Linked DNA regions of Geminicoccus roseus DSM 18922. The protein of the gene in region 1 interacts with the protein of each later gene in a pairwise test. Links are inferred from orthologs where the notes say so. Each region holds a gene or a part of one and is shown on either strand. Other genes may lie near its edges. The genes, in order: GEMRO_RS0116500 and nuoG.

Evidence for each region.
Region 2: the proteins of GEMRO_RS0116500 (region 1) and nuoG interact in binary tests that used the Escherichia coli proteins (3 or more experiments, as listed by UniProt). The link is inferred for Geminicoccus roseus DSM 18922 from one-to-one orthologs.

The regions. Positions count from the first base shown.
Region 1 is NZ_KE386572.1:3,275,546-3,292,203, forward strand. The notes cover bases 8,516-11,449. They hold GEMRO_RS0116500 (formate dehydrogenase subunit gamma), read right to left. Parts: upstream 10,247-11,449; coding sequence 9,785-10,246; downstream 8,516-9,784. Other genes in these bases: GEMRO_RS0116495 (formate dehydrogenase beta subunit), read right to left, coding at 8,516-9,788; GEMRO_RS30105 (LysR family transcriptional regulator), read right to left, coding at 10,385-11,284. In the rest of the region: GEMRO_RS0116455 (matrixin family metalloprotease), read right to left, coding at 1-433; GEMRO_RS0116460 (hypothetical protein), read right to left, coding at 482-1,375; GEMRO_RS0116465 (protein-methionine-sulfoxide reductase heme-binding subunit MsrQ), read right to left, coding at 1,889-2,776; GEMRO_RS0116470 (ThuA domain-containing protein), read right to left, coding at 2,820-3,473; GEMRO_RS0116475 (cytochrome b), read left to right, coding at 3,707-4,282; GEMRO_RS0116480 (formate dehydrogenase subunit delta), read right to left, coding at 4,311-4,541; formate dehydrogenase accessory sulfurtransferase FdhD, read right to left, coding at 4,541-5,368; fdhF (formate dehydrogenase subunit alpha), read right to left, coding at 5,380-8,217; more of GEMRO_RS0116495, read right to left, coding at 8,229-8,515; GEMRO_RS30110 (adenylate/guanylate cyclase domain-containing protein), read left to right, coding at 11,454-12,497; GEMRO_RS30115 (PAS domain-containing sensor histidine kinase), read right to left, coding at 12,522-14,342; GEMRO_RS0116520 (cupin domain-containing protein), read right to left, coding at 14,563-14,895; GEMRO_RS0116525 (TRAP transporter large permease), read right to left, coding at 14,955-16,235; GEMRO_RS0116530 (TRAP transporter small permease), read right to left, coding at 16,223-16,658. UniProt on the Escherichia coli protein: NDH-1 shuttles electrons from NADH, via FMN and iron-sulfur (Fe-S) centers, to quinones in the respiratory chain. The immediate electron acceptor for the enzyme in this species is believed to be ubiquinone.
Region 2 is NZ_KE386572.1:3,877,613-3,889,919, forward strand. Bases 8,296-11,214 are described here. They hold nuoG (NADH-quinone oxidoreductase subunit NuoG), read left to right. Parts: upstream 8,296-8,685; coding sequence 8,686-10,743; downstream 10,744-11,214. Other genes in these bases: nuoF (NADH-quinone oxidoreductase subunit NuoF), read left to right, coding at 8,296-8,663; nuoH (NADH-quinone oxidoreductase subunit NuoH), read left to right, coding at 10,736-11,214. Outside these bases: lon (endopeptidase La), read left to right, coding at 1-2,225; GEMRO_RS0119295 (class I SAM-dependent methyltransferase), read right to left, coding at 2,318-3,364; GEMRO_RS0119310 (NADH-quinone oxidoreductase subunit A), read left to right, coding at 3,955-4,320; GEMRO_RS0119315 (NuoB/complex I 20 kDa subunit family protein), read left to right, coding at 4,311-4,871; GEMRO_RS0119320 (NADH-quinone oxidoreductase subunit C), read left to right, coding at 4,884-5,504; GEMRO_RS0119325 (NADH-quinone oxidoreductase subunit D), read left to right, coding at 5,549-6,712; NADH-quinone oxidoreductase subunit NuoE, read left to right, coding at 6,709-7,380; more of nuoF, read left to right, coding at 7,380-8,295; more of nuoH, read left to right, coding at 11,215-11,746; NADH-quinone oxidoreductase subunit NuoI, read left to right, coding at 11,848-12,307. UniProt on the Escherichia coli protein: NDH-1 shuttles electrons from NADH, via FMN and iron-sulfur (Fe-S) centers, to quinones in the respiratory chain. The immediate electron acceptor for the enzyme in this species is believed to be ubiquinone.

The DNA.
Region 1 (16,658 bases):
GCGACGTGGTCCAGCTGTAGTTGAGGTTGAAGCCGATATCGGTCTCGATGATGTTCCGGCTGGAGCATTGCCAGCGGAAGAAGGTGACGGCCAAAGCCGTGCCGAGGTTGCGGGCGAAGTAGATCTCGGTGACGCCGTTGGTGTTGCTGTAGGTGCCGTCGGTGTCGCGCAGGAAATAGAAGTTGAAGCCCGAGCCCTTGACGTTGTTCCAGCGCGCCATCGCGTTCTGGAACCGGATGTCCCAGACGCTGCCCGGGGGCAGGGAGACGGTGTTGATCGACAGATTGGTCCAGCCGCGCTGCCACTTGACCGGCACCCCGCTGCAGGTGGTGTAGGCATAGGCCTGGGCGGCGGAAGCACCGAAGGTCATCAGCGGGACGATGGCAAGCGCGCCCAGCATGGACCGGCGCCAGGAAGCTGTCATGGTCGACATGGCGGATCTCCTCGGAACGGCGTCCCGAAGGGGGTGGCGAGGCAGGAGCTACGGGTTGGCCGGCTGGTTTCCGGGACCGGCCGGAACGTTGCCGGGCTCTTCCGAGGCAAGGGGCGCCTTGATCCCGCCGCCGCGCTCCCGCCCGGGCTCCTTCAGGGTCGAGGCGGCGAGGCCGGGCCGCTGTACGGGCTGCTGCATTGCGGCGCCGACCGGCACCGAATGGAGCGCCGCCTGGGCCTGGCGCGGGGCGCTCAGCGCCGCCTGCCGCGCCGCCTGCCGGATCGCTTGCACGAACTCGCCGTAGCTCACCGGCTCGTCCGCCTGGGTGGATGCCTGGGCCGCACTGGGCGCCGATAGCGCCGGGGATCCCGCCTGGCTGCCGCCCGAGCCGGCGGCGGAGCGGGCCGTGCCGGGTCCCGGGGCAGCCGGTGCCGCCGCCGGGTCGATGATCTCGGCCTCGAACGCGTGGCGCTGCTCCTTCTCGATCCGCCCGCCTTCCACCTCGAGCAGCCGGTTGCCGACGCTGTCGGCGACCACCCGCTGCCCGTCGTCCGGCACCACCTGGAACAGGCCCTGCTCCCAGCCGACCAGGGGGACGATCCGGGTGCCGTTGCCGGCCACGAAGGCGATCACCCGTTGCCCCGGCTGGAAGGACGGCGCGCCCACCAGCTTCAAGGTCTCCCCGCCGGCGGACCCGCCCATCAGCATGAGGGTGAAGCGGTCCTGGCCGTAGCTTCCGGCATGGACCCGCAGGTCGCCCAGCGTGACATAGGTGAAGATCCCGCCATCGCCGCTCGTCCCGGAGGTGACCGATGCCACCGTGCCCTCCACGACGCCATCCGCGCCGCGGACCAGCGCGTTCAGATCCAGATAGGGCAGTGTCGTCGCCTGCGCCTGCGCGGCCAGGAACAGACCACCCAGGAACGCCACAGTTCTCACCATAGGCATGGCTCCGGCCAGGCGATGCCGATCCTGCCGAGGCGGCAGGATGAGCTCGCTGCTTCAACGGCGGACAATGATGCCGGCCCTCGCGACGGAGGAGGCCGGGCCATCCCGGGGACAGCCTGTCTCGCCCGCAATCAAGATCACGAGGGCCGGCGAACAGAATAGCACACCAAGTGCCATTTCAGCAATATTATAGTATCGGTGTCTATTTATTCGAGATGTCGATCGAAATCAGATGTCGATCAAGATGGTTTGTGATGAGGCAATGTATGTGGCTGGTTCGTCTCTAAAGATGCCGTGCCGGATGGTGGTGGCCCGTCGTCTCGGAGGGGCCATGTCCGGTTGGGCGGTGTTGCTGAGACGTTTTTGGCCGGCCCTTCCCGGATTGCGCCCTGGCGATCGGCCTGCGCGCCTTGCGCCATTGCGGCGAAGACGGCTTCGGCCGCTGTTTCATCATCCGGGGGCCGCGGAAACGGCCCACACCGCGGATCGGTGGCCGCCGCCTCGGGATCAGGAGCCGCGGGCGGAGAGGCGTGGCCCAGCTGGCCGGCCGGGGGCGGCGCGGCTGGCCTGCCACGAGCCTGCCGCGGCCAGCGCCGCGGCGGCGAGGCCGGCCGCCAGCACCCACCAGGCCGGGCGGATGCTGTAGGCGAACTCGAGATTGGCACCGAGCACCGCGCCCATCGGAGCGCCGCGGTAGAGCCCGTACCAAAGCGCCTCGATCCCGGCGCAGAGCAGCGCCGACGCAACCGCCAGGCTCGCCAGCCGCCAGGGCGCCGGCTGCCAGCGGCGCACCATCAGGCGGTAGCCCATCAGAAACAGGAAGAACCCGGTCAGCAGCACCGGCTCGGTGACGTCGACCTTGGACTGAATGAAGAAATGCACCAGGCCCAGCACCGCCAGCACGTAGACCGAGCGGTGCAGCGTCTGCCACCGGCGGCCCATCCGGCGGACCATGGCGTCGGTGGAGGTGACGCCCAGCGCCGCCAGGCCCAGCAGCGCCACGAAGCCGATGGTCAGGTAGAAGCGCAGCACGATCTCGGAGGCGACCTTCACCAGGTCGAACTGCTGGTCGACCACGTAGAGCGCCAGGTGCGCCAGCGCGTAGGCCAGCGCCGCCACGCCCACCATCCGCCGCACCAGCATCAGCCTGGGCCAGTTCAGGAGGCGGCGCAGCGGCGAGATGCACAAGGAGGCCAGCAGGAGGCGGATCGCCCAGCTGCCGGTCTGGTGGATCGCTTCCTCCAGCGGGCGCGGCTGCAGGCCCGTGGTGGCCCACAGCCAGATCACCCAGAGGGCGGGCAGGGCCACCAGTGCCAGGCAGGTAGCCTTGAGGGGGGAGAACCGCCCGGCCCGGTCGAGCCAGGGCAGCTTTTGGGAGAAGGATCGCTCGGCCATGCGCTCCATTACGCCCGATCGGGCCATCCGGTTTCAACATCCGTCAGCGCGCCGCCCAGACCAGGCCGCGGCGGAGGATGGTCTGCATCTGCGGGACGGCAAACTCCGAGGCGGCGTGCCCGAGCGAGGAGTAGAACACCCGGCCCCGGTCGTAGCGGTGCTTCCAGACCACCGGCATGACCACCCCGTCGATCCAGGAGGCGTGCTCGCCGGTGAACCTGGTGGTGGCGAGGACTTCCACCGCCGGGTCGACATGCAGGTAGTACTGCTCGGAGTGGTAGTCGAAGTCCTCGATGCCGGCCATGACCGGGTCGTCGGGTCGGGTGACGTTGACGCGGTAGTCGATGATGTTGCCCGGATGGGCGACCCACTGGCCGCCGCACATGAACTGGTAGGCGGGGGCCTGGCGGAACGCGTCGGCCATCCCGCCATGGTAGCCGCCAAGACCCACGCCGCCGGCGATCGCCCGGCACAAATTGTCGAGTTCCTCCTTCTCGATGGTCGACATGCTGCAGATCGGCACGATCAGGTCGAGATCGTGGAGGCCGGGGTCGGCGAAGGCACGGGTGGTGTCCTCGATCGACACCTCGAACCCTTCCTCCTGCAGCATCGCGCCCACGATCTCCGCACCCTTGTCCGGCTCGTGCCCGGCCCAGCCGCCCCAGACCACCAGCGCCCGCTTCCTGTTGCTCGCCATCCTGCCTCTCCTGTTCAGCCGGGCCCGCCGATCGAAGGCCTCCGGCGTCTCCAACGGCGACAGCATGGATGCCTGGGGGCTCGGGGTCATGCCCCCGCTGACATCGAGTTCATCCCGGGCGGGCTGGCGGCCGGCGCGGTCGAGGGCTGGCGCCGTCGCCGAGGGGGCGATTGCCTGCGGCACCGCCCTGGCACATGTTCCTGGAAGGGCAGGGCCAATAGGCGGAGGAACAGGTGGCAGCGAATGCTTTGGAGGCACGGCGCCAGGCGGCGCTGGCGCGGGAAAAGATCCGCCGCTACGACATCGTCAGCATCGTCCTGCATTGGCTGACCGTGCTGCTGGTGCTGGTCCAGATCGTTGCCGGGCTGGTGATGACCGACCTGGAGCGCGGCACGACCCAGGACGTCCTCTACTATACCCACAAGTCCGTGGGCATCGCCGTGCTGCTGGTGGTGCTGCTGCGGCTGCTCTGGCGGATCGGCCATCCCTGGCCGCCTTTGCCGCCGGACACGCCCAGCGCCCAGGCGGGACTGGCGCGGCTCAACCACCTGCTGCTCTACGTGATGCTGCTGGTGATGCCGATCAGCGGGTTCGTGTTCACCGCGGCCGGCGGCTATCCGGTGCCGTTCTTCGGGCTGGTCGACCTGACCGGCGTGATCGCGAAGAACCCGGACCTGGCCAAGACCGCGCAGTGGGTGCACCTCAGTGCACAGTGGGTCGTCTACGCCCTGGTGGCGCTGCACGTCCTGGGCGCGCTCTACCATCTGGTGGTGCGCAAGGACGGGGTGTTCCAGCGGATGTGGCCGTAACGGGCAAGGCGGGGGCGACCCCCGCGGGTCAGGCGGCCCGGGTCGGGGCTTCGCCGGCCAGGAGCCGCACCGCCGCCAGGGCCACCGGGTCCAGGCCTTCGCCGCCGGCCTCGACATGGGCGGCGATCGCCTGGCGCATCCGCGGGTCCCAGAACGAGCGGATATGGTCCGCGGTGGCGCGGGCGGCCTGATCGCCCGGCTGGGTGGCGAAGAAGGTGGCGATCTGGTTGGCCATCTTCACCAGACGGTTCTGGTCCATCACAGGGTGATCCGCTGCTCGTGGGTGTAGACGTTGAATCCGGACGGCCTGGCGAAGCCGATCAGGGTCAGGCCGGCGGCGTCGGCCAGTTCCACCGCCAGGGTGGTGGGTGCGGAGATCGCCACCACCACCGGGAAACCCGCCAGCGCCGCCTTCTGCACCATCTCGGTGCTGCAGCGGCTGGTGAGCAGCAGGAAGCCGTCGGCGGCCAGCAAACCCGCCCTGGCCATCGCCCCGGTCAGCTTGTCCAGGGCGTTGTGCCGGCCGACATCCTCGCGCAGCAGCACGACCCGGCCGTCGCGGTCGGCAAAGGCCGCGGCATGGGCGGCGCCGGTCTGGTGGTTGACCGCCTGGTGCTCGGGCAGGGCGGCCAGGGCCTGTTGGACGACCGACCCCGGAATGGAGGGGGAGGGCGGCAGCGCCGGCAGGGCGCGCAGGGCGCGCTCGATGCTGAGGATGCCGCACATGCCGCACGACGTGCCGGCGGTGACGTTGCGTCGCCTGTCCAGCAGCGCGTCCATCCGCCGTGCCGGGATGGTCAGCCGGATCTCGACGCCCAGCACCACGTCCTCGACCGTGATCGCGGAGATCTCCTGGGCATCCGCGACGATCCCCTCGGCGAGCGTGAAGCCGACCGCGAAATCCTCCAGATGCTCCGGGGTGGTCATCATCACGGCGAAGGAATCGCCGTTATAGACCAGGGCGGTGGCGCACTCGCCGGCGATGGTCTCGATCCGCTCGACGAACCGGCCGTCCTGGTAGCGGCGCACCGCCCGCGAGGGCGCGACCGGGTGGCCGCGCCGGCGCCGGCGGGCGGTCGGCTCCAGGACCGGTTCGCTCACTCGGCGGCCACCGCCGCGATCTTGCGGGTGCTCTCGCGGAACTCCTCGTAGTCCTCCTGCCAGCGCGACGGGTGGTTGGTCAGGCGCACCTCCACCGCGGTCACCTTGTATTCCGGACAGTTGGTCGCCCAGTCGGAATTGTCGGTGGTCACCACGTTGGCGCCGGAGAGCGGGTGGTGGAAGGTGGTGTAGACCACGCCCGGCTGCATCCGCTCGGAGATCTTCGCGGTGAGCGCGGTGTCGCCGGCGCGGCTGGCCAGCAGCACCTGGTCGCCGTCCACGATGCCGCGCTGCTCGGCGTCGTGCGGGTGGATCTCCAGCACGTCCTGGTCGTGCCAGGCGACGTTGGCGGTGCGCCGGGTCTGCGCGCCGACATTGTACTGGCTGAGGATCCGGCCGGTGGTGAGCAGGAGCGGGAAGCGCGGGCCGGTGCGCTCGTCGGTGGGCACGTAGGCGGTGACCACGAACTTGCCCTTGCCCCGGGCGAAGCCGTTCACGTGCATGGTCGGCGTGCCTTCCGGCGCCGCGTCGTTGCAGGGCCACTGCACCGAGCCCATCGCGTCGAGCTTCTCGTAGGTGACGCCGGCAAAGCCCGGGGTCAGCGCCGCGATCTCGGCCATGATCTCGGAAGGATGCTGGTAGGGCATCGGGTAGCCCAGCGCCTCGGAGAGGGCGACCGTCACTTCCCAGTCGGCCTTGCCGGCGACCGGCGGGATCGCCTTGCGCACCCTGGAGATCCGCCGCTCGGCATTGGTGAAGGTGCCGTCCTTCTCCAGGAAGGAGGAGCCCGGCAGGAACACATGGGCGTAGTTGGCGGTCTCGTTCAGGAAGATGTCCTGGATGACCACGCATTCCATGGCGGCCAGCGCCGCGGTGACGTGCTGGGTGTTCGGGTCGCTCTGCGCGATGTCCTCGCCCTGGATGTAGATGCCCTTGAACGAGCCCTCCACCGCGGCATCCAGCATGTTGGGAATGCGCAGGCCCGGCTCGTCGTCCAGGGTCACCCCCCACGCCGTGTCGAACATCTGCCGGGTCGTGGCGTCGGAGATGTGGCGGTAGCCGGACAGTTCGTGCGGGAACGAGCCCATGTCGCAGGCACCCTGCACGTTGTTCTGGCCGCGCAGCGGGTTCACGCCGACGCCAGGCCGGCCGAGATTGCCGGTCGCCATGGCAAGGTTGGCCATGCCCATTACCATGGTCGAGCCCTGGCTGTGCTCGGTGACGCCCAGCCCGTAATAGATCGCCCCGTTGCCGCCCATGGCGTAGAGGCGGGCGGCGGCGCGCACGGTCTGCGCCGGCACCCCGGTCATCGCCTCGGTGGCTTCCGGGCTGTTCTCCGGGCGCTCGATGAATTCCCGCCAGACCGCGAAATCGACCGGGTCGCAGCGCTCGGCGACGAACGCCTCGTCGATCATGCCCTCGGTGGCGATCACATGCGCGATCGCGTTGATGATCGCGACGTTGGTGCCCGGGCGCAGCTGCAGGTGGTGCTCCGCCTCGACATGCGGCATCCGCACCAGGTCGATCCGGCGCGGGTCGATCACGATCAGCCTGGCGCCCTCGCGCAGGCGCTTCTTCATGCGCGAGGCGAACACCGGGTGGCCGTCGGTCGGGTTGGCGCCGATCACCAGGATCACGTCGCTCTGGAGGACCGAATCGAAGTCCTGGGTGCCGGCCGAGGTGCCGAACGCGGTCTTCAGGCCATAGCCGGTCGGCGAGTGGCAGACCCGGGCGCAGGTGTCGACGTTGTTGTTGCCGAACGCGGCGCGGATCAGCTTCTGGACGAGGAAGGTCTCCTCGTTGGTGCAGCGTGACGAGGTGATGCCGCCCACCGCGTTGCGGCCGTGCTTGGCCTGGATGCGCTTGAACTCGGACGCCGCGTGGTTGATCGCGGTTTCCCAAGAGACCTCCTGCCAGGGCTCGTGGATCGAGGCGCGGATCATCGGCTTGGTGATCCGGTCGCGATGGGTGGTGTAGCCCCAGGCGAACCGGCCCTTGACGCAGGAATGGCCATGGTTGGCCTTGCCGTCTTTATGCGGCGTCATCCGCACCACGCGGTTGCCCTGCATCTCCGCCTTGAACGAGCAGCCGACCCCGCAATAGGCGCAGGTGGTGACCACGCTGCGGTCGGGCAGGCCGTGCTCGATGACGCTCTTCTCCATCAGCGTCGCAGTTGGGCAGGCGTCGACGCAGGCGCCGCAGGACACGCACTCGCTGTCCAAGAACGCCTCGTTGGCGCTGGCGGCCACGGTGGAACCGAAGCCGCGGCCCTGGATGGTCAGCGCGAAGGTGCCCTGGACCTCCTCGCAGGCGCGCACGCAGCGCGAGCAGACGATGCACTTGGAGGGGTCGAAGGTGAAGTAGGGGTTGCTCTGGTCCTTGGCGGCGCCGAGATGGTTGGCCCCGTCATAGCCGTAGCGGACCTCGCGCAGGCCGACCGCACCCGCCATGTCCTGCAGCTCGCAGTCGCCGTTGGCGGCACAAGTCAGGCAGTCCAGCGGATGGTCGGAGATGTAGAGCTCCATCACGCCGCGGCGCAGCTTGGCCAGCCGGTCGTTCTGGGTCGCCACCTTCATGCCGGGCTCGACCAGGGTCGTGCAGGAGGCGGGCGTGCCCTTGCGGCCCTCGATCTCGACCAGGCACAAGCGGCAGGAGCCGAACGATTCCAGCGTGTCGGTGGCGCACAGCTTGGGCACCGACACCCCAGCGATGGCGGCCGCGCGCATCACCGTGGTGCCCATCGGCACCAGGACTTCCTTGCCGTCGATCTCCAGGCTGACCAGCTCGCCGGTCGCTGCCGGGGTGCCGAGATCCTGTTCCTTGATGAGGCTCATGATGTCGGTCCTTACTCGGCGGCCTGCGCCAGGGGCGCGCGGTCGAAGTCTTCGGGGAAGTGGGTGAGCGCGCTCAGCACCGGCATGGGCGTGAGGCCGCCCAGGGCGCAAAGCGAGCCGTCCCGCATCAGCTCGGTCAGGTCCTGGAGCAGGGTGATCTGGTTGACCACGTCCTCCCCGGCGATGATCCGGTCCAGCACCTCGACCCCGCGGGTCGAGCCCACCCGGCAGGGCGTGCACTTGCCGCAGGACTCGATGGCGCAGAACTCCATGGCGAAGCGCGCCTGCTTCGCCAGGTCGACGCTGTCGTCGAACACCACGATCCCGCCATGGCCGATCATCCCGCCCTTGGCGGCGAACGCCTCGTACTCGAAAGGCGTGTCGAACAGATGGGTCGGCCAGTAGGCGCCAAGCGGGCCGCCGACCTGCACGGCGCGGATCGGCCGGCCGGTGCGGGTGCCGCCGCCCAGGCCCTCGACGATGTCGCCGAGCGTCAGGCCGAAGGCGCGCTCGATCAGGCCGCCATGCGCGACGTTGCCGGCCAGCTGGATCGGCATGGTGCCGCGCGAGCGGCCGATCCCGAACTCCTGGTAGAAGGCCGAACCCATCGCCAGGATGGTCGGCACGGCGGCCAGGGAAAGGAGGTTGTTGATGATGGTGGGCTTGCCGAACAGGCCCTCGATTGCCGGGAGCGGCGGCTTCTTGCGCACCGTGCCGCGCTTGCCCTCCAGGCTCTCCAGGAGCGAGGTTTCCTCGCCGCAGATATAGGCGCCGGCACCAAGGCGCGCTTCCAGGTGGAAGGCACGGCCGCTACCCAGCACGTCGCCGCCCAGGATCCCGGCTTCCTCGGCGATCCGGATCGCCTCAGAAAAGGTCTTGAAGGCGTGCGGGTATTCGGAGCGGATGTAGACGAAGCCCTTGGTGGCGTTCACCGCGAGGCCGGCGATCGCCATGCCCTCGATCAGGAGGTACGGGTCGCCCTCCATGATCATCCGGTCGGCAAACGTGCCGCTGTCGCCCTCGTCGGCGTTGCAGACGATGTAGCGCTGCTCGGCTGGTGCCGCGGCCGCCGTGCGCCACTTGATCCCGGTCGGAAAGCCAGCACCACCACGGCCGCGCAGGCCGGACTTCGTCACCTCCTCGACGATGGCGGCGGGGTCCATCTGCAGGGCGGCAGTGAGCCCGACCAGGCCGCCATGGGCGCGGTAATCGTCCAGGGACAGCGGGGCGGTGATGCCGCAGCGGGCAAAGGTCAGGCGCTGCTGGCAGGTCAGCCAGGGAAGGTCGGCGACGATGCCTTTAGCGAGCGGGTGGCTGCCGCCCTGAAGGAAGCCGGCGTCGAACAGGCCGGGCACGTCGGAGGCGGCGACCGGGCCGTAGCCGACCCGGCCCTGCGGCAGCTCGACCTCGACCAGCGGCTCCAGCCAGAACATGCCCCGGCTGCCGTTGCGCACGATCTCGATCTCGCAGCCGCGCGCCAGCGCCTCGGCGCGGATCGCCGAAACCACCCGCCCGGCGCCCACCGCCAGGGCGGCGGCATCCTGCGGAACGAAGACGCGGATCGCGGTCATGCCCGTGCCTCCCTTGCCAGCGCCGCAGCGCCTGGCGGGTCGAGCCGGCCATGCACCTCGCCGTCCACCAGGGCCGCGGGTGCGGTGGCGCACAGGCCCAGGCAATAGACCGGCTCCAGCGTCACCCGGCCGTCCGGGGTGGTCTGGCCCAGGCGGATGCCGAGCGCCGTTTCCATGGATTCCAGGATCCCGTCCGAGCCCATCGACTGGCAGGCTTCCGCCCGGCAGACCTTGATGACGTGCTGGCCGGCCGGGTGGTGGCGGAAGTCGTGGTAGAAGCTGGCCACGCCATGCACGTCGGCGCGGGACAGGTTCAGGACGTCGGCGATCACCGGGATCGCCCGCTCGTCGACAAAGCCGAACCGGTCGACCAGCGCGTGGAGGATCGGCAGGAGCGGTCCCTCCAGCGGCTTCAGCTCCAGGGCGATGGTGCGGACGAGGTCCGCGTCGAAATCCAGATACCGACGCTGCGTGGTCAACCCGGCCGCCTCCCAAAGCGGTCAACGATGTCGACTGATTCTATCTACCTGCGCATGCCAATGATCAAACGGGATAATTCGATGGCCTGATCGAGAATGTCGATCATGGTTGTGCAGCTACTCGATCACGTCCTGAAGGCGCAACGCGGATGTCGCTTTTTCGAGAGCGGCCACCAGCGGGGGCACCGGGGTCTGGTCGCGGAACACCAGGCCGATCTCATGGCTGGGCGAAGGCTCGACCAGAGGCAGGGCGATCATCCCGGCGGGCGTGCCGGATACCCACAGGAAGCTGTGCGGCAGGACGCTGGACCAGGCCCCGGTGCGCATCTGCGAATAAAGCGCCATCACCGAGTTGGTTTCCAGGCGCGGCTCGGGCCGAAGGCCGAGCTCGGTGAAGATGCCGTTCAGGATCCGCCGGTTCTGCATGTCCGGGGTGAGCAGGCACAACGGCACCGCCGCGGTCTCCGCCCAGCGCACCTCGCTGCGGCCCGCGAAGGGCCCGTCCGCCGGCGTCACCAGCAGGTAGCGCTCGCGGTAGAGCGGGATGGCGCGCATCCCGTGCAGGGGCTCGTTGTCCAGGTAGGTGAGGCCCGCCTCGAAGCGGAACTCGTCCAGGCCGCGCTGGATCTCCACCGAGGTGCGCGAGGTGACGGTCAGGCGCACGCCCGGATAGGCTTCCAGCAAGGGCGTGGTGACCAAGCCCACGATCGGCAGCGCCATCGGGATGGCGCCGATGCGCAGATGGCCGGTCAGGCCGCGGCGCAGCGCGCTCAGGTCCTGGTCCAGGGCGTCGCGTTCGGAGAGCATCCGGCGCGCCCAGTCCAGCAGCACCCGGCCCTCGGGCGTAAAGTCGCGAAAGCGGCGGTCGCGCTCCACCAACGGTGCGCCGACCTCCTCCTCCAGCTGGCGGATCGCGGCGGACAGGGTCGACTGGGTGATGTTGCAGGCCGCCGCGGCCCGGCCGAAATGGAGCTCGCGGCCGAGCGCTGCGAAATAGGCCAGATGGCGGATCTGCATCGACAACCGGTCCGGCGAGCCGAGGCACCGGGTGATGCCTTGGGCGGCCCGCCCGGCTGCCAGGATGCGGCGTCCGGCGGATCGGGGCAAGGCGGCGGCCGGGAGATCGTGACTTGGCGGCCGCGCCTGCGCATGATCCCGGGCCATCCCGATCAAACGGAGACGAAGCTTGGCCGCCGAACTGCAGATCCACGAGCGGATCCTCGCCGACCTGCAGGACGGCGTCCTGACCCTGGACCTGGAAGGCCGGCTGATCACCCTCAACCCGGCCGCTGCCCGCCTGCTCGACCTGGTGCCCGCCGAGGTGACCGGGCAGACCTATGCCGAGGTGTTCCTGCTCGACGAGGCGTTCGAGCCGCTGAACGAGGTGCTGCTGCAGGCCCTCTACGAGCCGGCGGTGACCCATGAGCGGGAAGTGGTGCTGAGCCTGCCGGCCGGGATCCGCGACCTGATGGTGCGCACCACGCTCTTGCGCGGCGAGGCCGAGGATCCGGGCGGGGTCATCGTGCTGCTGGCCGACATCTCCGGCGAGCGCAAGCGGCGCAAGCTCAAGCGCCTGTTCGGCTCCTATATCGACCCGCGCATCGTCGAGCGGCTGATCGACCAGGCCGACCAGATCGACGAGGGCAGCCGGCAGACCGCCACCATCGCGTTCTTGGACCTGCAGGGCTTCACCCGCCTGGCCGAGCGGCTGGCGCCGTCCGACATCGTCGCTTTCCTGAACGCCTACCTGGAGGAGATGTCGGCGCCGATCGGGGCCAACCAGGGGGTCACCGACAAGTATATCGGCGACGGGATCATGGCGTTCTGGTCGCCGGTGTTCGCGCCGGCCGGCGATCCGGCGGTGCTGGCCTGCCGGGCGGCCCTGGCGCAGCGCGCCAAGCTGCCGGACCTGCGCGAACGCATCCGCCGGGAGTTCAAGGTCCTGGCCGAGGCCGAGGCGATCGAGATCCGCTGCGGGATCGCCACCGGCGAGGTGATCGCCGGCAGCCTGGGGCCGCAGCAGGCGCGCACCTACACGGTGATCGGCGACGCAGTGAACCTGGCCGCCCGGCTGGAGGCCGCCAACAAGCGGCTGGGCACGCGGATCCTGGTCTCGGAAGCCACCCACGCGCAGGCGGCCGACCGGTTCGCCTTCCGGCCGCACGGCACCATCGAGCTGCCTGGGCGCGCCCGGACCGAGACGGTGTTCGAGCTGCTGGACGAACGCTGACCGGCGGGAGCCGGGTCGGAGCGGTCAGGCCGCCCGGATGTCCTCGTCCACCTGGGCCTCGGCCAAGGGCAGGGTGAACCAGAACCGGGTGCCGCCGTCGGCCACGTCCTCGTAGCCGATGGTCCCGCCATGCTTCTCCACCAGGGCCTTGGCGATGGAGAGGCCGAGGCCCGCGCCACCCAGGCGGCGGATGTCGGTGGCATCGGCCTGGGCGAAGCGCTGGAAGATCCGGGGGCGGAACGCCAGCGGCACCCCGGTTCCCTGGTCCCGGACGCCGACCCGCACAAACCTCTCCACCACCTCCAGGGTGATGTCGACCGTGGCGCCGCGAGGGGAGAACTTCGCGGCATTCGACAGGAGGCTGGCCATCACCCGCGCGAGCAGGCCGGCGTCACCGTTGACCGGCAGCGGCAGGTCGGGAGGGTGCAGGAAGCGGACAGCAACCTGGTGCTGCAGGGCGACCCCCTGGATGCTTTCGATCGCCCGCTCGACCATGGAGCGGGCGTCGAAGCGCCCCAGGCTCAGCTCCATGCGCCCCATGTCGATCTTCTCGATGTCCAGGATGTCGTTGATGAGGCTCGCCAGCAGCTCGCTGTTCTTGTGGGCAAGCTGGAGGAAGGCTTTCATCGGCTCCGGAGGAGTGCCGGTGGCCCCGCCCATCACCAGGCCGAGCGAGCCGCAGATCGAGGTGAGCGGCGTGCGCAGCTCGTGGCTGACGGTGGAGATGAACTCGTTCTTCAGCCGGTCCAGCCGGTGCCGCTCGGTGACGTCGCGGATGGCGCTGGAGACCAGCAGCTCGTCGCCGGTCTGCAGGGGGTTGAGGCTGATCTCGATCGGGAACTCGGAGCCGTCCCGCCGCTGGCCGAACAGGTTCAGGACGCCGGTGCCGAGCGGGCGGACCCGGGACTGGGCGAAGAAGCCCTGGCGGAGCTTGGGGTGCGCCGCCCGGAAGCGCTCGGGCAGGAGGACCTCGATGGTCTCGCCCAGGAGCTCGCTGCGGTCGAAGCCGAACAGGATCTCGGCCTGCGAGTTCACCAGGACGATCCGGCCCTCCTGGTCGACGATCACCATGGCGTCGGGGGCCGCCTCCAGCAGCATCCGGAACTTCTGCTCCGCCTTCTTCTGGGCGGTGATGTCGCGGATCGAGCCGACGGTGAGCTGCTCCTGGTCGAGGTCCAGGCTGCCCAGGCTGACCTGGACCGGAAACCCGGATCCGTCCGCGCGCCGGCCCTGCTGCTCCTGGCCGTCCAGGGCCTCGCCGGCCGCCGGCGCCGCGCCGACCAGATCGTGGAAGTGCGGCAGCAGCAGGTCGATCCGGCGGCCCAGCAGTTCGTCCTGGGCATAGCCGAACAGGCGGACCATGTGCCGGTTGGTGTGGACGATGTGGCCGGTGGCGTTGACCACCACCACCGCGTCCGGGATCGCGTCGAGCAGGCCGTGGAACCGGTTCCCGAGCAGCCGGGCGTCGCGCTGCACCTTGATCCCGGTTACGTCCTTCACCACGATGGCGACCTGCCGGCCCGAAGGCCCCTCGCTCGGGAGCGGGGTGGCGGTGACGTCGACATGGATGAGGCGCCCGTCCTTGCGCCGCCGGATCGCGTCGTAGGTGCCGCCCCCGGACTCGATGATGTTCAGGACCCGCCGACGTTCCTCGCGGGAGATCTGGAGCAGGACTCCAAGATCCTGGCCGACCGCCTCGGCCGCCTCGTAACCGAACGCGCGGGCCGCCCCAGCGTTCCAGAATATTATCTTGTAATTCGCGGTGACGACGATCACCGGGTCTTGGATATGTCCGGAAATAATCGTGTCGATCTGAACAGCTTCACGATCGTCGATCTGGTCCATGCCGTTCTCGTCCGCGACCCCCGCGAACAGGACGTAGCGACTTCGATCCTGACAAGCCATCCAGAAAATGTCTAAATGAGTCTGATGTCACAGCCTGTGTCGCATCGCCCGCGCACCCTTGGGCGGTGGCGGTGGCGGTGGCGGGAGGTTGGCGCTCGGACGTGCCTGTCGGGGAGAGGGGGAGGCCCGCCCATCGGCGGGACGGGCCTTAGGAACGGCGTCAGTCGTCCAGGAACTCGTCGCGGCGCGGCGTGAACACGTCCAGGAGCGCGCCGGCCTCCACCGCCACGCAGCCATGCACCGCGTCGGAAGGCACGTGGTAGATGTCGCCTTCCTGCAGGCGCTTGGTCTCGCCCGCGATGGTGACGTCGAACACGCCCCGCTCGACCACGCTGACCTGGGTATGCGGGTGCTGGTGCATGGCGCCGACCGCACCTTTCTCGAAGGCGACACGCACCGTCATCATCGCCGGGTCGTGGCTCAGGATCTGGCGGCGGACGCCGGGAGCGACGTCGCGCCAGGGGGCATCGGCGGTGGTGGCGAACAGGGGCATGGGCGAAGGTCCTCGGGCGATGGGAAGGTTCGGGCAGGAGGCCCGGCCGGCTGCCGCTGTCAATGGAACAGGCTCGGCAGCCACAGGGACAAAGCGGGGATGTAGGTCACCAGCAGGAGCACCAGGACCGAGGCGAAGTAGAACGGCCAGATCGTGCGCACCGCCTGCCAGATCGGGATCTTGGCGACCGCGCAGCCCACGAACAGGACCGAGCCCACCGGCGGGGTGCAAAGGCCGATGCCGAGATTGAGCACCAGGACGGCGCCGAAATGGACCGGGTCCATGCCGTAGGCGGTCACCACCGGCAAAAAGATCGGGGTGGTGATCACGATCAGCGGCGACATGTCCATGAAGGTGCCGAGGAACAGGAGGATCAGGTTCAGCAGCAGCAGGATGACGATCGGGTTCTCCGAGATCGTCTTCATGAACGCGATCATGCCGGCCGGGACGCGCAGGTAGGCCAGCAGCCAGCCGAACGCGGCGGCAGCGCCGATCACCAGCAGGACCATGGCGGTGGTGCGCACCGCACCCAGCGTCGCCGCCGTGAAATCCGCCCAGGACATCGAGCGATAGACCAGCACGGTGACGAACAGGGCGTAGACGATCGCGATGCAGGAGCTTTCCGAGGCGGTGAACACGCCCGAGCGCACCCCGCCGAAGATGATCGCGATCAGCAGGATGCCCGGGATCGCCGTGACCGCCAGACGCAAAATCATCGTGAGCCCGGGGAAAGGCTCGGTGGGGTAGCCGCGCTTCTTCGCCACGAACCAGGCAGCGATCATCAGCGCCGCGGCCAGCATCAGGCCGGGCACGATCCCGGCGGTGAACAGGTCGGCGATCGAGATCGTGCCGCCCGCCGAGATCGAGTAGATGATCATGTTGTGGGACGGCGGGATCAGAAGGGCGATCACCGCGCTGGTGACGGTGATGTTGACCGCGTAGTCGACGTCGTAGCCGCGCTCTTTCATCTGCGGGATCATCAGCCCCCCGATCGCCGAGGCGTCGGCCACCGCCGAGCCGGAGATCCCGCCGAACAGGGTCGAGGCGGCGATGTTGACCTGGCCCAGGCCCCCGCGCAGGTGGCCCACGATCGAGCCGGCCAGGCGCACCAGCCGGTCGGCGATCCCGCCGCGCACCATCAGGTCGCCCGCATAAATGAAGAACGGGATCGCCATCAGCGCGAAGCTGGACACGCCCGAGGTCAGGCGCTGGAACACGATGAGCGGCGGCATGCCGATGTAGAACACGGTCGCGAACGAGGCGACCCCTAGGCAGAACGCGACCGGCGTGCCGATCAGCAGCAGGACGACGAACGTCCCGAACAGGATCAGGAGTTCCATGCCGCCTCCTCGGGGCGCGCGTCGTGGACGCTGGGATGGACCGGCGCCATGCCGGCCAGGCGGCGGACCAGCTTTTCCAGCCCGAACAGGGCGATCAGCAGGCCGCCCGCCACGATCGACACGTATTCGACGGTGCCGGGCAGGCGCAGCACCGGGATGGTGGCGCTCCAGGTGCCGGCGGCGAGCTGGGTGCCGAAGTAGGTCATGCCCGCGCCGAACACGATCACCGCGAGGTCGCTGGCCAGGCGCATGACGCCGGCGACCGGCGCCGGCACCGCGCCGACCAGCACGTCGAAGCCCAGATGGGTATCCTCGCGCACGCCGGCGGCGGCACCCAGGAAGATGAACCAGCCCATCAGCAGGAGCGAGACCTGCTCGGTCCAGCTGGGCGAGCTGTTGAGGACATAGCGGCCGAACACCTGC
Region 2 (12,307 bases), 600 kb from region 1 along the record:
AGGACGACCCCGGCAAGAACGACATCTACCGGGTCGGCACCGTCAGCTCCGTGCTGCAGCTCCTCAAGCTGCCGGACGGGACCGTGAAGGTGCTGGTCGAGGGTGTCGCGCGCGCGGAGGTCACCGGTTTCGAGGACAACCCGAACTTCTTCATGGTTCGCGCCGATGCCATCGATGACGATGCGTCCGAACCGCGCGAGCTGGAAGCCGTCGCGCGCGCCGTCGTGGGACAGTTCGAGCAGTACGTGAAGCTGAACAAGAAGGTCCCGCCCGAGGTCATGGTCTCTCTGAGCCAGACCGAGGATCCGGCCAAGCTTGCCGACACGATCGCTGCGCATCTCGCGCTGAAGATTTCGGACAAGCAGGAGCTGCTGGAGACCCGGTCGCTCGCCGAGCGGCTGGAGAAGCTTTACGGGTTCATGGAGGGGGAGATCTCGGTTCTCCAGGTGGAGAAGCGGATCCGCTCGCGCGTGAAGCGTCAGATGGAGAAGACGCAGCGCGAGTACTACCTCAACGAGCAGATGAAGGCGATCCAGAAGGAGCTGGGCGAGCTGGAGGACGGCCGCGACGAGGCGTCCGAGCTCGAGGATCGCATCAAGAAGACCAAGCTCTCCAAGGAAGCCCGCGACAAGGCGCTCACCGAGCTGAAGAAGCTGCGGACCATGAGCCCGATGTCGGCCGAGGCGACCGTGGTGCGGAACTACCTGGACTGGATGCTGTCCATCCCGTGGAAGAAGCGCTCCAAGGTCAACAAGGACCTCCGGCGCGCCCAGGAGATCCTCGACGCCGATCACTACGGCCTGGAGAAGGTCAAGGACCGGATCGTCGAGTATCTCGCGGTCCAGCATCGGGTCGACAAGATCCGCGGCCCCATCCTGTGCCTGGTCGGCCCTCCCGGCGTCGGCAAGACCTCGCTTGGCAAGTCGCTGGCCAAGGCCACCGGCCGCAACTTCGTGCGCTTCTCGCTGGGCGGGGTGCGTGACGAGGCGGAGATCCGCGGCCACCGGCGCACCTATATCGGCTCGATGCCCGGCAAGCTCATCCAGAGCATGAAGAAGGCGAAGACCAGCAACCCGCTGTTCATGCTGGATGAGATCGACAAGATGGGCGCGGACTTCCGCGGCGATCCGTCGGCGGCGCTGCTCGAGGTCCTGGACCCGGAGCAGAACGTCAACTTCAACGACCACTATCTTGAGGTCGACTACGACCTGTCCGACGTGATGTTCGTGTGCACGGCCAACACGCTGCGGATGCCGCAGCCGCTGCTGGACCGCATGGAGATCATCCGGATCCCCGGCTACACCGAGGACGAGAAGCTCGAGATCGCGAAGCGCCACCTCATCACCAAGCAGGCCGAGCAGAACGGGCTGAAGCCGGGCGAGTGGCAGCTGGAGGACGACGCCGTCATCGCGCTGGTGCGCTACTACACCCGCGAGGCCGGCGTCCGCAGCCTTGAGCGCGAGATCGCGAACCTGGCGCGCAAGTCCGCCAAGGAGATCGTCCTGGAGGGCGTCGCCTCGGTGCGGATCTCGGCCGAGAACATCGAGAAGTACGCGGGTGTGCGCAAGTTCCGCTATGGCGAGGCGGAGCTGGAGGATCAGATCGGCGCCACCACCGGGCTCGCCTGGACCGAGGTGGGCGGCGAACTGCTGACGATCGAGGCGGTCACCGTGCCCGGCAAGGGCAAGATGACCATCACCGGCAAGCTCGGCGACGTCATGCAGGAATCGATCCAGGCGGCTCGCTCCTACGTGCGCCATCGTTCTCCCGCGCTGGGGATCCAGCCCGACCTGTTCGAGAAGATCGACATCCACATCCACGTCCCGGAAGGCGCCACCCCCAAGGATGGCCCGTCGGCCGGCATCGCGATGGTGACCTCGATCGTCTCGGTGCTGACCCGGATCCCGGTCCACGCCGCCGTGGCGATGACCGGCGAGGTGACCCTGCGCGGCCGGGTCCTGCCGATCGGCGGCCTGAAGGAGAAGCTTCTGGCAGCCCTGCGCGGCGGCCTGAAGACGGTGCTGATCCCCAAGGACAACGAGAAGGACCTGGCGGACATCCCGGAGAACGTGAAGAAGCAGCTGGAGATCGTTCCGGTGGCGACGGTGGACGAGGTGCTGGCAAGGGCGCTCGTCCGCCTGCCCGACCCGCTGCCGGACGTCCCGTCGCCGGAAGCGATCGCGGCCGTTGCCGAGAAGTCCGGCACCGGCGCCCGTCCGAACTGACGGTCGACACCGAAGGAAAGGGCAGGGGCCCGTGGAGCAATCCACGGGCCCCTGCTCGTTTCCGACACGGACAGCCTGCGGCCAGCCGTGCCTTACCAGGTGTCGGCCAGGGCCAGGCGCACGGGCGTGCGCGGTCCCTCGGGCTGCCGGCGCACCGTCTGGTAGAGGTCGACGGTGCCGGCCTCGCCACGCGGCAGGTCCGCCTGCACGGGAGTGTAGGGCACCTCGTCGCTGCCGGCGGCAGCGGTGACGCGCCAGTCGATCAGCTCGGCGAAGTCGAGTTGCTGCGGCAGGTTGATCCAATTGTCGCCGGGTGCGGCAGGCGGCGCCGCTACGGCCCGGCAGGCGACGCAGACCCGGCAGATCGGCGGTTCCTTGGCCGTGCGGGCGGTCTGATTGAGGTGGAAGACCTCCAGGGGCGCCAGCCTTGCGAAGCGGAGCAGGTAGTCGAGGTTGGCCAGGGACGGGAGCCAGAAATTGTCTCCCTCGTAGAAGCGTGCTCCGCCGTTGAAGTAGGCCGCGTTCTCCACCGAGATGGTGGCCCCGGTCTCGATGATCAGGATGCCGCCGTCCCGTACCATGCTCCGGGCGAGCAGGAGCCCGCCGAGCGGGTCGAACATGTGGTAGAGCACCCCGGAGAACACGACGACGTCCAAGGGGCTGCTGCCCACGTGGCGGTCCCGGAACGCGCGCAGCGACATGCCGGAATGGTACTCGAAGGCAACCCCGAGCCGGTCCTGCAGGAAGGCCATCTTCTGTCCGAAGTCGAGCCGGTCGTAGCTCACCACCCGCCCGGCCCCGCGCCTTGCCAGGAGCAGCGGCACGAGCCCGTCCATCGAGCCGATGTCGAGGCAGGACCGCCCCTCGACCGCCGTCGCCGCCAGCGCCTTGCGCGTCATCGCCGTCGGCGCATAGTTCATGCCGGCAGTCCAGGCTCCCGGCGCATGCTCGATCGAATAGTACCAGCGACGTTCCAGCAGCGGGACGTCGCCGGCGCGCGGGTCCTCCACGAGGTATTTCCGCGCGAGGTCATCCCGGTTCTCGGGATTGGGAGGAAGATCCGGCCTGCTGGGCAGCACGACCGGTCGGGGCTGCGCCAGCCCGGCCCGCACGAGTAGGCGTCGCAGCCGATTGATCATTCCGTCGCTCCAGGCGGGCATGTTCTCGACGCCGGTGCCGGGCGCCCGTGCTCCGCGGCTCCTGGCACCCCCGTCGTCGCGCGAACAGCCTGCCGGGCGGGGAAGGGTCCCTCGGTCAGCCCCGAGGGGGGCGAGAGATGGTGCGGGCGGAGGGTTTCGAACCCCCGACATCGACGGTGTAAGCGTCGCGCTCTACCACTGAGCTACACCCGCATGCCTGCACGCTCTAAGGGCGGCGGTGCCGAAGTTCAAGCCGCGGATCGCTGCGCGACGGCAGCGTGATGAAAACATGAGAAATCTGCCGTCTATGCGTTGACACCTTCGGCGCTGGGCCTTAATCACCCGGCCACGGCACGGGGATGTAGCTCAGTTGGTTAGAGTGCCGGCCTGTCACGCCGGAGGTCGCGGGTTCAAGTCCCGTCATCCTCGCCATCCCGTACCCCTTCCAAGCAACGCCCGCTCGAACCGCCGCACTGCAGAACAGTGCGTCAGGTCGGCGCGCGCTTGCGTGCTTGGCGGATCGACAAGCCGCTACTATGTTCCGCCCGCGCTGCGGTGCGAAGAGCCGTGGCGAAGGACGAGTGGAGCGCATGCAAGGCTATCTGGCGGAATACTTTCCGATCCTGATCTTCATCGCGATCGCCGTGGGTCTTTCCCTGGTGATGATTGCCGCCTCGATGCTCACCGCGCGCCAGCGGCCGGACAGCGAGAAGCTGTCCGCCTACGAGTGCGGGTTCGAGCCCTTCGAGGATGCGCGCGGCCGGTTCGACGTGCGCTTCTACCTGGTCGCCATCCTGTTCATCATCTTCGATCTCGAGGTCGCCTTCCTGTTCCCCTGGGCGATCACCCTGGGTGAGACTGGCGCCTTCGGCTTCTGGTCGATGATGGTGTTCCTGGCCGTCCTGACCATCGGCTTCGTGTACGAATGGAAGAAAGGGGCATTGGAATGGGACTGAACACGGTGACCAACGCGCCTGCGAGCACCGTGCCCGCCACGCACTCGGGGGCTGCTTCCGCCGACCTGTTCGCCCGGGTCGACACAGCGCTGAAGGACGAAGGCTTCATCGTCACCAAGCTCGGCGACCTGGTGAACTGGGCGCGCTCCGGCTCGATGTGGCCGATGACCTTCGGTCTCGCCTGCTGCGCCGTCGAGATGATGCATGCCGCTGCCGCGCGCTACGACCTGGACCGCTTCGGCATGGTGTTCCGGCCGAGCCCGCGCCAGTCCGACGTGATGATCGTCGCCGGCACGCTGTGCAATAAGATGGCCCCCGCCCTGCGCAAGGTCTACGATCAGATGGCGGAGCCGCGCTACGTCATCTCCATGGGCAGCTGCGCGAACGGCGGCGGCTATTATCATTATTCTTATTCGGTGGTCCGCGGCTGCGACCGGATCGTACCGGTAGATATCTACGTTCCGGGCTGCCCGCCCACGGCCGAGGCACTGCTCTATGGTCTCCTGCAACTGCAGCGCAAGATCCGGCGCCGCGGCACCATCGATCGCTGAGCGGTGGTGTCCGTGACCGAAGAAACCACCGCTCCCGCCCATCCCCTCGACCAGCTCAAGGGACATTGCGCCTCGCTGCTCGGCGACCGCCTCCAGGACGCCCGCATCTCCTATGATGAGCTGACGCTGGAGGTCAGCACCGGGCGGATCGTCGACACGCTGACGATCCTGCGCGACGAGCCCGGCTGCCTGTTCAAGGTGCTGGTCGATGTCACCGCCGTGGACCGGCCGGACCGCGAGAAGCGCTTCACGGTGGTCTACCACCTGCTCTCGATGAAGCATAACCAGCGGATCCGCGTGGTGCTGGAGACCGACGAGTTCACCCCGGTGCCCTCGGTCGTCTCGGTGTTCTCCACCGCGAACTGGTTCGAGCGGGAGGCCTGGGACATGTACGGGATCCTGTTCGCCGACCATCCCGACCTGCGCCGGATCCTGACCGACTACGGCTTCGACGGGCATCCGTTGCGCAAGGATTTCCCGCTGACGGGCTATGTGGAACTGCGCTACGACCCGGAGCAGCAACGCGTGGTCTACGAGCCGGTGACGCTGCGCCAGGACTTCCGCAACTTCGACTTCCTCAGTCCCTGGGAGGGCAGTGGCTCGCTCCCCGGCGACGAGAAAGCAACGCACTGACCTGTCGCCGAACGGAGTGACCTGGGCCGATGCCCGAGATCCAGATGCGCAACTTCACCATGAACTTCGGCCCGCAGCATCCTGCGGCCCATGGTGTGTTGCGGCTCGTCCTCGAGATGGACGGCGAGGTCGTCGAACGCGCCGACCCGCATATCGGCCTGCTGCACCGCGGCACCGAGAAGCTGATCGAGTACCGGCCCTACCTGCAGAACATCCCGTATTTCGACCGGCTCGATTACTGCGCGATGATGATGCAGGAGCACTCCTACGTGCTCGCGGTCGAGAAGCTGCTCGAGGTCGAGGTGCCGATCCGGGCACAGTACATCCGTGTGCTGTTCTCGGAACTCACCCGGATCATGAACCATTTGCTCAACGTCACCACGATGGCCCTCGACGTCGGGGCGATGACCCCGCTGCTGTGGGGCTTCGAGGAACGCGAGAAGCTGATGGGCTTCTACGAAGAGGTTTCGGGCGCCCGGATGCACGCGAACTACTTCCGCTTCGGCGGGGTCAATCGCGACATGCCGGCGGGCCTCGCCGAACGGATCGCCGAGTGGTGCGAGACGTTCGTCAAGGTCATCGACGACATGGACAACCTCCTCACCGAGAACCGGATCTTCAAGCAGCGCACCGTCGACATCGGCATCTTCACGGTCGAGCAGTGCCTGGACTACGGCTTCTCCGGGCCGATGATCCGCGCGGTCGGGCTGCCCTGGGACCTGCGCAAGGCGCAGCCCTACGAGGTCTACGACCGGATGGACTTCGACATCCCGGTCGGCAAGAACGGCGACTGCTACGACCGCTATCTCGTGCGCATGGCCGAGATCCGCGAGTCGCTGAAGATCATGAAGCAGTGCCTGCGCGAGATGCCGGAGGGTCCCGTCCGGTCGCCGGACACCAAGGTCACCCCGCCGCGCCGGGGCGAGATGAAGCGCTCGATGGAGGCGCTCATCCATCACTTCAAGCTCTACACCGAGGGCGTGCACGTGCCGAGCGGCGAGGTCTACGCCGCGGTCGAGAGCGCCAAGGGCGAGTTCGGGGTCTACCTGGTCGGCGACGGCACCAACCGTCCCTACAAGTGCAAGATCCGCTCGCCGGGCTACGTGCATCTCCAGGCCCTGGACGCCATGAGCAAGGGCCACATGCTGGCCGACGTGGTGGCGATCATCGCGTCGATGGACATCGTGTTCGGGGAGATCGACCGATGAGCGGCCCGTCGCTCGTGACCCGGCCCTACGGCGCCATGGCGCCGGAGATCGACAGCTTCGCCTTCTCCGAGGCGAACCAGGCGGTCGTGAAGGACATCCTGGCCAAGTATCCGGAGGCCCGCCGCCAGAGCGCCACCCTGCCGCTGCTGATGCTGGCGCAGGAGCAGCATGGCGGATGGCTGCCCAAGGCGGCGATGGACCACGTGGCCGACCTGCTGGGCGTCGCCCGGATCCGGATCTACGAAGTCGCCACCTTCTACGACATGTACAACACCACCCCGGTCGGGCCGGTGCAGGTACGTGTCTGCACGACCACGCCGTGCTGGCTGTGCGGCTCGGACGACATCGTCCGCGCGGCGAAGGACGAGCTGCAGTGCGACATCGGCGAGAGTTCGCCGGACGGCCGCTTCTTCCTGCGCGAGTTCGAGTGCCTGGGCGCCTGCGCGAACGCGCCGGTGCTCTGGGTCGACGAGGACTTCTACGAGGACCTCGACTACGACAAGACCCGCGCGCTCCTGGCCGCGATGAAGCGCGGCGAGGCGCCCACGCCCGGGCCGCAGAACGGTCGGCAGGCGTCCATGCCGATCGGCGGCAAGACGACCCTGTTCGAGACGGCCAAGCCCGCTCCGGCGGAGGGACGCGCGGCGAGTGAAGAGGCAGGCAGCTGATGCTTCGTGACCAGGACCGCATCTTCACCAATCTCTATGGCGAGCACTCGCCGTGGATCGACGGTGCCCGGGCGCGAGGCGACTGGAGCAACACCAAGGACCTGATCCTGCTCGGCCGCGAGGCCATCGTCGACCAGCTCAAGAAGTCCGGGCTGCGCGGCCGCGGCGGCGCCGGTTTCCCGACCGGCATGAAATGGTCGTTCATGCCCAAGCAGTCGGACGGGCCGGTCTACCTGGTCGTCAACGCCGACGAATCGGAGCCCGGTACCTGCAAGGATCGCGAGATCCTGCGCCACGACCCGCACAAGCTGGTCGAGGGTTGCGTGGTCGCCGCCGCCGGCATGGGCTGCACGGCCGGCTACATCTTCGTGCGCGGCGAATTCGTGCGTGAGGCGCAGGCGCTGGAGCGGGCGGTCGCCGAGGCCTACGAGGCCGGCTATCTGGGCAAGGATTGCTGCGGGTCGGGCATGTCGTTCGACCTCTATGTCCACCGCGGGGCGGGCGCCTATATCTGCGGCGAGGAGACCGGCCTGCTGGAGGCGCTGGAAGGCCGGAAGGGCCAGCCGCGCCTGAAGCCGCCGTTCCCGGCCATGGTTGGCCTGTATGGCCGGCCGACCACGATCAACAATGTCGAGACGATCGCGGTCACGCCGACCATCCTGCGGCGCGGCGGGGAGTGGTTCGCGTCGCTCGGCCGGCCGAACAACACCGGCACCAAGATCTTCTGCATCTCCGGCCACGTGAACCGTCCCTGCACGGTCGAGGAGGAGATGGGCATCCCGCTGAAGGACCTGCTGGAGAAGCATGCCGGCGGCGTCCGCGGCGGCTGGAACAACCTGCTGGCGGTGATCCCGGGCGGGTCCTCGGTCCCGCTGCTGCCCAAGGACACCTGCGATTCGATCCTGATGGACTTCGATTCGCTCCGCGCGGTCACCTCCGGCCTGGGTACCGCCGGCGTGATCGTGATGGACAAGTCGACCGATGTGGTGAAAGCCATCGCGCGGCTTTCGAAGTTCTACATGCATGAATCTTGCGGGCAGTGCACGCCGTGCCGGGAAGGTACGGGCTGGCTGTGGCGGATGATGGAGCGGATGGTGAAGGGCGAGTGCCGCCTGGAGGACATCGACCTGCTCCAGGACGTGACCAAGGAAATCGAGGGCCACACCATCTGCGCCCTGGGCGATGCCGCGGCGTGGCCGGTGCAGGGGCTGATCCGGCATTTCCGGCCGGAACTGGAACGACGCATCCGCGAGCAGGGCGAAGCCCGCCGACTCGCGGCTTGAAGACGGGGATCGGAACGCGCGTATGCCGAAGCTGACCGTCGACGGTGTAGAAGTAGAGGTGCCGGCCGGTTCGACCGTCCTGCAGGCCTGCGAGGCAGCCGGCCGTGAGATTCCTGTCTTCTGCTATCACCCGCGGCTGAACATCGCCGGCAATTGCCGGATGTGCCTGGTCGAGATGGAGAAGTCGCCCAAGCCGATCGCGTCCTGCGCGATGCCGGCGGCCGACAACATGGTGATCAGGACCGACACGCCGACCGTGCACAAGGCGCGGCGCGGGGTGCTGGAACTCCTGCTCATCAACCACCCGCTCGACTGCCCGATCTGCGACCAGGGCGGCGAGTGCGACCTGCAGGACATCACGCTGTTCTACGGCCCGGACCATTCGCGGTTCGCCGAGAACAAGCGCCCGGTTCCGGACAAGAACCTGGGGCCGCTGGTCTCCACGCACATGACGCGCTGCATCCACTGCACGCGCTGCATCCGCTTCTTGGACGAGGTGGCGGGCGTGGAGGAACTCGGCGCGGTGAGCCGCGGCGAGCACATGGAGATCACCAACTGGGTCGAGGCCTCGCTCACCTCCGAGCTGCAGGGCAACATCGTCGACCTGTGCCCGGTGGGCGCGCTGAACTCCAAGCCGTACGAGTACCGGGCCCGCACCTGGGAACTGAAGAAGACCGAATCGATCGACGTCTCCGACGCGGTCGGCTGCAACATCCGCATCGACGTCCGCGGCAACGAGGTGATGCGGATCGTTCCCCGGCTGCACGAGGAGATCAACGAGGAATGGCTCTCGGACAAGGGGCGGTTCCTCTATGACGGCCTGAAGAAGCGCCGCCTCGACCGGCCGATGGTTCGGCAGGAGGGCCGGCTTCAGCCGACCGACTGGCGCTCGGCGCTGAACGCGGTGGCGTCCAAGGTCGGCTCGGTGGCTCCGGAGAAGATCGGGTTCGTGGTGGGCGACCTGGTCGAGGCCGAGACGATGGTGCTGGTCCGGGAACTGGCCGCGGCGCTGGGCACGCCCCACGTCGACTGCCGCCAGGACGGCAGCAAGCTCGGCTACGGCCCGCGCAGCTCCTGGCTGTTCAACAGCACGATCGCCGGGATCGAGGAGGCCGACGCGATCCTCCTGATCGGCACCGATCCCCGCCATGAGGCGGCGGTGCTGAACGCCCGGATCCGCAAGCGCTGGCGGCAGATCCGCCTGCCGGTGGGCCGGATCGGGGCGACCGGCATCGACCTGACCTATCCGGTCCAGGACCTGGGGGCAGGGGCGCAGACCCTGTCCGACCTGCTGTCGGGCGAGATCGGCTTTGCCGAGCAGCTTCGGGCCGCCAAGAACCCGATGGTGATCGTCGGCAATGCGGTGACGACCCGTCCGGACGGCCTGGCGGTGCTGGACCTGGCACGCCGGGTCGCCGAGGAGTTCGGCGCGATCGGCGAGGGCTGGAACGGCTTCAACGTCCTGCACACGGCGGCCTCGCGGGTTGCTGGCCTCGATCTCGGGCTCGTCCCGGGGCAGGGCGGCCAGGACGTCACCGCGATGATCGCCGGCGGCGTCGAGGTGCTGTTCCTGATCGGCGCTGACGAGCTGGACCTGAGCGGCCTGGGCGACACCTTCGTGGTGTATCAGGGCCATCATGGCGACCGCTCGGCGCCGCGCGCCGACGTGATCCTTCCGGGTGCTGCCTGGACGGAAAAGCACGGCACCTACGTCAACACCGAGGGGCGGCCCCAGCGCGCCAAGCTCGCGACCATGCCGCCCGGCGAGGCGCGCGAGGACTGGAAGATCCTGCGCGCCTTGTCCGACGCGCTCGGCTGCACCGTGCCCCTGGACTCGCTCTCCGCGGTGCGTGCCCGGATGGTCGAGCTGGCGCCGGTGCTGGAAGTGCCGGACGTGATCGTGCCGACCGCCTGGGAGACCTTCGGGCAGGATGGCGAGGTCGACCGGGCGCCGTTCGCCACGCCGGTCGGCGACTACTACCAGACGAACGCGATCGCCCGCGCTTCGGCCGTGATGTCGGAGTGCAGTGAGCTGCGACTGGCGGAACACTCGATGAAGGCGACCGGCACCCATGGGTGATCCCATCCTCGACAGCCTCCTGGCCGTCCTGATCATCGTCGGTCAGATCCTGCTGATCGTGGTGCCGCTGCTGGTGGCCGTGGCGTACCTCACCTATGCCGAGCGCAAGGTCATCGGCGCCATGCAGCTCCGCCAGGGGCCGATGACCACCGGGCCGTTCGGCCTGCTGCAGCCGCTGGCCGACGGGGCGAAGCTGTTCCTCAAGGAAACAGTGATCCCGGCGACCTCGAACAAGGTCGTCTTCATCCTGGCGCCGATGATCACCTTCACCCTGGCCATGATCGGCTGGGCGGTGATCCCGCTGGGCTTCGGCATGGTGATCGCCAACATCAATGTCGGCGTCCTGTACCTGCTCGCGGTCAGCTCGCTGGGCGTGTACGGCATCATCATGGCCGGCTGGGCCTCGAACTCGCGCTACGCCTTCCTGGGCGCACTGCGGAGTTCGGCGCAGATGGTCTCCTACGAGATCTCGATCGGCCTGATCATCGTGAACGTGCTGATCACGGCCGGCTCGCTGAACCTGAGCGAGATCGTGCTGGCGCAGTCGGGCCTGTGGTACTTCATCCCGCACTTCCCGATGTTCATGGTGTTCATCGTCTCGATCCTGGCCGAGACCAACCGCCATCCGTTCGACCTTCCCGAGGACGAGGCCAGCCTCGTCACCGGCTACAACGTCGAATACTCGTCGATGGCGTTCGCGCTGTTCTTCCTTGGCGAATACGCCAACATGATCCTGATGAGCGCGATCGCGGTGATCCTGTTCCTGGGAGGCTGGCTGCCGCCGCTGGACGTGGCGCCCCTCAACTGGATCCCGGGCCCGATCTGGTTCATCCTCAAGATCTGCCTGATGCTGTTCATCTTCATCTGGGCGCGCGCCACGCTGCCGCGCTACCGGTACGACCAGCTGATGCGGCTGGGCTGGAAGGTGTTCCTGCCGTTCTCGCTGATCTGGGTGGTGATCACCTCGGGCTTCCTGGTGGCATTCGACCTGCTGCCGAACTGATGCCGGTCGCCGTCACGACGACCGTTTGCCGGAATGACGCGATGCCGGTGGGCCAGATCGGCCACCGGCATCGCGATGTTGAATGTGGGGATCGATAGGACATGACCGCACTCGATCGGGCGGCTCGGACGTTCCTCTGGCAGGAGCTGGTCTCCGGCTTTGCGCTCACCTTCAAGTATATGTTCAAGAAGAAGGTGACGATCAACTATCCCTACGAGAAGGGGCCGCTGAGCCCGCGCTTCCGTGGCGAGCATGCGCTGCGGCGCTATCCGAACGGGGAGGAGCGCTGCATCGCCTGCAAGCTGTGCGAGGCGATCTGCCCGGCGCAGGCGATCACGATCGAATCGGAGCCGCGCAGCGACGGCAGCCGCCGCACGACCCGCTACGACATCGACATGACCAAGTGCATCTATTGCGGCTTCTGCGAGGAGGCCTGTCCGGTCGATGCGATCGTCGAGGGGCCGAACTTCGAGTTCGCGGCGGAGACGCGCGAAGAACTGTTCTACAACAAAGCCAAGCTGCTCGCGAACGGCGAGCGGTGGGAGCGCGAGATCGCGGCCA